Regions from separate parts of the Stenotrophomonas sp. YJH_SMC_133 genome, predicted to be linked through region 1. Evidence: predicted binding sites of a transcription regulator. Region 1 holds the regulator's gene; the other holds the start of a gene.
What was found. Region 1 encodes FliA, which starts transcription of late flagellar genes. Its sites were predicted from a motif close to TAAAGTTTNNCNNNCNNNGGCCGATAA; they were not measured.

Region 1 (3,205 bases):
CCAGCTGCTGGAACGCCTGAAGGACTACAAGCTGGTGCTGATCGACACCGCCGGGCTGGGCCCGCGCGACCGCGCGCTGGCCGCGCAGCTGCAGTGGCTGCGCGCCGCCCGCCAGGTACGCACCCTGCTGGTGCTGCCGGCCAACACCAGCTTCGGCGACATGGACGAGGTGGTCCGCCGCTTCGGCGCCGCCAACCTGCAGGGCCTGGTGTTGAGCAAGCTGGACGAGACGGGCCGCTTCGGCAACGCCCTGTCAGTGGCCGTGGACCACGCCCTGCCGATCACCTGGGTGACCGATGGCCAGGACGTTCCGGACGACCTGCACCGGGCCAGTGCAGCCAATCTTGTACTTCGCCTTGAAGATTTGCGCCGAGCGGCCGATATGCCCTGCAACCCGGAGTTGAACCATGCCGTCGCGTGAGTACGCCAAGCTGACCAAGACCTTCCCGCTGTCGGCCACCCGCAGCGAGCCGCTCGGCCCTGTGCGCACCATTGCCGTCACTGGCGGCAAGGGCGGCGTGGGCAAGACGAATGTGTCCGCCAACCTGGCGGTGGCACTGGCCGGGATGGGCAAGCGCACGCTGCTGCTGGACGCCGACCTGGGCCTGGCCAACATCGACGTGATCCTGGGGCTGAACCCGACCTTCACGCTGGCCGACCTGGTCGCCGGCCGCTGCTCGCTGGACGACGTCATCGTCGAAGGCCCGAACGGCGTGCTGGTGGTGCCGGCCGCGTCCGGCCGCCGGCACATGGCCGAGCTGGCCCCGGCCGAGCACGTCGGCCTGGTCAACGTGTTCTCCGAGCTGGAACGCGAACTGGACATCATGGTGGTGGACACCGCCGCAGGCATCACCGACGGCGTGCTGACCTTCTGCCAGGCCGCGCAGGACACCGTGGTGGTGGTCTGTGACGAGCCGGCCTCGATCACCGACGCCTACGCGCTGATCAAGGTGCTGTCGCGCGAACGCGGCGTGGACCGCATCCAGGTAGTGGCCAACATGGTGCGCGACCCCAACGAGGGCCGCGTGCTGTACGAAAAGCTGACCCGCGTCTGCGAGAAGTTCCTCGCCGATGTCTCGCTGAACTACCTGGGCTGCGTGCCGCAGGACGACTGGCTGCGCCTGTCGGTGCAGCGCCAGCAGCCGGTGGTGAAGGCCTACCCGTCCAGCCCGGCCGCGCTGGCGATCACCGAGATCGCGCGTCGCACCGCACGCTGGCAGGCGCCGACCGAACCGCGTGGCGGCGTCGAGTTCTTCCTCGAGCGCATCCTCAAGCAGCGCGGGGTGGCCGCATGAAAGGCGCAGCCCAGTACAGGGAAGTCCAGCGCTCGGCGGCCAACGAGGTCATCGCCCAGCATTCGGACCTGGTGCGGCGCATCGCCCACCACCTGGCCGCGCGGTTGCCGGCCAGCGTTGAAGTGGACGACCTGATCCAGGCCGGCATGATGGGCCTGATAGAAGCGTCGCGCAGCTACGACGCCGACCAGGGCGCCTCGTTCGAGACCTATGCCTCGATCCGCATCCGCGGTTCGATGATCGACGAGATCCGCCGTGGCGACTGGGTGCCGCGCTCCGTGCACCGCCGTGCACGCGATGCCGCCGCCACCATCCGCCGCCTGGAACAGAGCAGCGGCCGCGCCGCCAGCGCCACCGAAGTGGCCGCCGCGATGGAGATGCCGCTGCCCGAATACCTGCGGTTGATGGAAGACGCCGCACGTGGCCAGGTGCTGAGCCTGGAGTCGCGCATCGAGGACCAGGGCGAGCTGGACACCGTCGCCCAGGGCGGCCCGACCCCGCAGCAGGTACTGGAGCGTGGTGAGTTCGGCCGCGAGCTGGGCAAGGCCATCGGCCACCTGCCCGAGCGCGAACAGCTGGTGCTCTCGCTCTACTACGAGCAGGAACTGAACCTGAAGGAGATCGGCGCGGTGCTCGGCGTGAGCGAGTCGCGGGTCTGCCAGATCCACGGCCAGGCGGTGCTGCGCCTGCGTGGCCGGCTCAAGATTTTCGAGGCGGCGGACGCCGGCCTGGAAGAATGAACATGCCCGAGGCGGCTGCCCCCGGCCGCCCGGAATGAACAACAAAGGAACTCTGCTTTGAACAAGAACATGCGCATCCTGATCGTCGATGACTTCTCGACCATGCGTCGGATCGTCAAGAACCTGCTGGGCGATCTGGGCTTCACCAATACCGCCGAAGCCGAGGACGGGCATGCCGCGCTGTCGCTGCTGCAGAGCCAGCCGTTCGATTTCGTGGTCACCGACTGGAACATGCCGGTGATGACCGGCATCGAGCTGCTGAAGGCGATCCGTGCCGATGCCAAGCTGAAGACCCTGCCAGTGCTGATGGTCACCGCCGAAGCCAAGCGCGAACAGATCATCGAAGCCGCCCAGAACGGCGTGAACGGCTACATCATCAAGCCGTTCACTGCGCAGACGCTGGAAGAGAAGCTCGGCAAGATCTTCGAACGCCTGGCGGCCAGCGCCTGATGGATACCACGGTCGACAAGAGCGCCCTCTCCCTGCGCCTGCAGGAAGCCCTGGACGCACTCGAGTCCGGTGACGAGGCCGCCTGGCGGCAGCGCATCGACGGACTGGTCGCGCTGCGTACGCAGCCGATGATGAGCGGCCTCTCGCGGCTGGCCCGCGAGCTGGGGCAGGCACTGGGTGAGCTGCCGACCGTGCCCAGCGAGGCCGGTGAGCTGGACGACGCCTGCGCACGCCTGGACCACGTGGTGGCCATGACCGAACAGGCCACGCACCGCACCCTGGACCTGGCCGAGGAATGCCGCAGCCTGACCGAACAGCTGCGCGCTGAAGGCCTGCAGCCGGGCCAGGACGCGCAGCTCGAGCGCATCCGCCACAACCTGACCGAGATCGCCCTGACCCAGAGCTACCAGGACCTGACCGGGCAGATCATCCGTCGCGTGGTCGGCATCGTCCGCCGCGTGCACGAGGGCTTCGGCGCACTCGGCCTGCCGCCGGAACAGCATCGCACCGACCCGGAACTGGCCGGGCCGGCACTGAAGGGACTGGACCGCCACGCGGTCTCGCAGAACGACGCCGACGACCTGTTGTCGGATCTGGGGCTGTAAGCATGAGCGCGGTATCCGACGACATCACTGCCGATTTCATCATCGAGGCACAGGAAATCCTGGATCGCCTGGGCGAACAGCTGGTGTCGCTGGAGCAGGCACCGCAGGACACCGA
Region 2 (3,205 bases), on a different contig from region 1:
GGAAAGGGTCTTCTTTATACGGCAACCACGAGCTCTGGTGCAAAGATAACTCTTAGAGATTTTTCAACGAGCGCGCAGAAGACTGGTGCTAGTTGGACAATTGATGTGCAGGATAAATCCATAAATAATGGAAAGCGAGTAGAGGTGAAGTTCAAATGAAAGACGGGATTCATTGTGCAGTGGTGACTTCTTCGTTTGGGTTATCAATGGGTGCCGTCTGGCAGCACATGACGATGGAAATGGGAGGTGTTGGGATCTCCGAAAGAAAAGACGCGTTCTTCGAGTTGATGGGTCGTTTGTTGAGGGAAGGGAAAGTGAGGCTTGCAACGGACGGGGTGTTCTTGCAAGGCGACTGGAGGGAGCAGCTGACGCTAATCTCAAACGCTTGGCCCGAAAATCCTGGTGAAGATGATATCGATGGATTCGGCCTCTGGTTCTTGACCGATGCTCCGGCGGGTCTGGTTTGGATCGGCGCAGATGGCCGTGAACAGTGGACGTAGTAGTCCGATTCATGTCGGTGGCGCCCGATGATCCTGACGAATGGGTCAGGGCTTGTAACGACACCGAGCTTTGATGAAGCTTGCTTGAGTCGAAGCCGGTGCCGATCTGGGTTTCGTGCTGCGCGCTCTGGACTCGATCCAGGCCGTACTCCGACGGTGCCGACGGCCTGCGTGGATATCTTCCAGCATCCAACACCGGCTTCGGATTCAGCATCGTCGACCCGCCGGAAGCTGTCGTTGCGGAAGGGATTGAAGCCAAGTGGCAGGTCGGCCTGCTCGGCTCGTTTCATTTCCGCGCGAGCGGGTTTGAAAGTGCCTGGGAGGAAATCTGCCGCTTCATCAATCGTTACGCTGCGGCGTGCGAGTTCCGGTTTGTGCTCTCCTTCCAGTTCGAGAGCATCTATGCGGCAAGGCTCGGGAAGGATCTGGTCTTCCCGGGGCCTGCTGCTCCGTAATGCTGGATGCCGGGGCGGCAGGCCCGGGCCTGATCCCATTCTCGGTACACATGGCGATATGCCTTATGGATATAACGCGTTCGTGGGTTTTCTGATTTCACACCTGTCTGCACAGTTCCAGAGTTTTAGATCGATATAATAATATCGACCCATAAAGTTTCCCCTGCCTGCGCCGCCATCGATCATACGGCCATGATCAAGGGAATTGAGATGCTCGCCTTACGCAACCTTCGAGTGGGATCCCGGCTGGGTGCCGGGTTCGGTTTGCTGCTGCTGTTCATCGTGGCCATCGTTGGCCTCGTGCTGTACGGAAACCACCTGAAGTCCGCCCAGTTCGAGAAAGTGGTGGACGTCAACATGGTGAAGATGCGGCTGTTGAACGACATGCTGGATACCAACAACGCGGTGCTGATGCATCGCCGGCTGATGGTGATCAAGCGCGGTGAGGATTTCGACAAGGATTATCAGAAGGCGCAGGAGCTGTCGCAGACCTACGACGGTATCTGGGCCAAGTACATCAAGATTCCACGCGACGCCACTGGTGATGCCCTGGTGGCGAAAATCGACGCGGCACGCAAGGCCACCGACGCCTCCACCCAGCATCTGCACGAGCGCATGAAGGCCGGTGATTTCAACGGCGCGGCCAAGGAACTGCTCGCCGAGCACGGCTTGGCCACCGCATGGAATGAGGCGATCTCGACCCTGCTGCGGCATCAGGAGACACTGACCGAGCGCAGTCGCGAGGAATACCGTTCAACCGAATCCTGGACAGGCACGTTGTCGATCGTGTTCGGCGCGTTGAGCCTGCTACTGGGCTCGCTGGCCGCGTGGGCCATCACCCGCAGCCTGACCCGCCCGCTGGAAGGTGCGGTGAAGCTGGCCGACGGCATCGCCAACGGGCGGCTGGACAACAGCATCGACGCGTCCGGCAACGATGAGGTGACGCAGCTGCTCAGGTCGATGCAGCGCATGCAGGCGCAGTTGCAGTCGGTGATGGCGGCGCAGGGCGAGCTGGCCCGCCAGCACGACGCGGGCAGCCTCAGCTATCGCATGGACGAGAGTGCTTTTCCTGGCGACTACGGGCGCATGGTGCACGAGACCAATGCGCTGGTCGGCTCGCATGTGCAGGTGCAGAACCGGCTGATCGAAGTAATGAAGCATTACGCCCGCGGTGATCTGTCAGTGGACATGGATCCGTTGCCGGGCGAGAAGGCCGCAATCACCCAGGCCATGGACGAAACCAAGACCAGCCTGTCGGCGATCAACGGTGAGATCCGCCGCCTGGCGACGGCCGCAGCCGCCGGCGACTTCAGCCTGCGCGGCGATGAAGATCGCTTCGCCTATGATTTCCGCGACATGGTGGCCGGGCTCAATCGCCTGATGCAGACCACCGACGAGAACCTGGTGCAGGTGTCGACCCTGCTGCAGGCGATCTCGCGCGGTGACCTCACTGTACGCATGCAGGGCGACTTCCACGGCGTGTTCGCCCGCATGCGTGATGACTGCAACGCCACCGTCGATCAGCTCAAGCAGATTGTCGGCCGTATCCAGTCCAGCGCGTCCAGCATCAACCTGGCGGCAGGCGAGATCGCTTCGGGCAACAACGATCTGTCGCGGCGCACCGAGCAGCAGGCGGCGAACCTGGAAGAGACGGCTGCGTCGATGGAGGAACTGACCTCCACCGTGAAACAGAACGCCGAGCACGCACGCCAGGCCAACCAGCTTGCCATCGGTGCGCATGGCGTCGCCTCACAGGGCGGCGAGGTGGTCGGCCAGGTGGTCACCACCATGTCGGCCATCGAAGCCTCGTCGAAGAAGATCGCCGAGATCATCAGCGTCATCGACGGCATCGCGTTCCAGACCAACATCCTGGCCTTGAACGCGGCGGTGGAAGCTGCTCGTGCCGGCGAGCAGGGCAGGGGCTTTGCGGTGGTGGCCAGTGAGGTGCGCACGCTGGCGCAGCGCTCGGCCGGTGCGGCCAAGGAGATCAAGGGCCTGATCGAGGATTCGGTCGGCAAGGTCGCCGATGGATCGGCGCTGGTTCGTCAGGCCGGCACCACGATGGGCGAGATCGTGGCCTCGGTGCAGCGCGTGACCGACATCATGGCCGATATCTCTGCCGCCTCGCAGGAGCAGAGCTCGGGTATCGAACAGGTGAACCAGGCGGTGGTGCAGATGGACGAGACCACGCAGCAGAATGCGGCGCTGGTGGAAGAAGCCAGCGCGGCGGCACGCTCCATGGAGGAGCAG

Region 2: a site for FliA is predicted at 1,108-1,134, ahead of AC5P78_RS15115 (methyl-accepting chemotaxis protein). Genes of this name have one in related genera too.

The regions. Positions count from the first base shown of each region.
Region 1 covers NZ_JCAFTW010000019.1:30,733-33,937, forward strand. Annotated here, with positions in the region: gene flhF (flagellar biosynthesis GTPase FlhF) at 1-421, shown strand, start outside; gene AC5P78_RS20255 (MinD/ParA family ATP-binding protein) at 408-1,295, shown strand; gene AC5P78_RS20260 (RNA polymerase sigma factor FliA) at 1,292-2,035, shown strand; gene cheY (chemotaxis response regulator CheY) at 2,093-2,485, shown strand; gene AC5P78_RS20270 (protein phosphatase CheZ) at 2,485-3,090, shown strand; gene AC5P78_RS20275 (chemotaxis protein CheA) at 3,093-3,205, shown strand, end outside.
Region 2 covers NZ_JCAFTW010000010.1:31,777-34,981, reverse strand. Annotated here, with positions in the region: gene AC5P78_RS15130 (hypothetical protein) at 1-159, shown strand, start outside; gene AC5P78_RS15125 (DUF596 domain-containing protein) at 156-500, shown strand; gene AC5P78_RS15120 (hypothetical protein) at 581-955, shown strand; gene AC5P78_RS15115 (methyl-accepting chemotaxis protein) at 1,166-3,205, shown strand, end outside.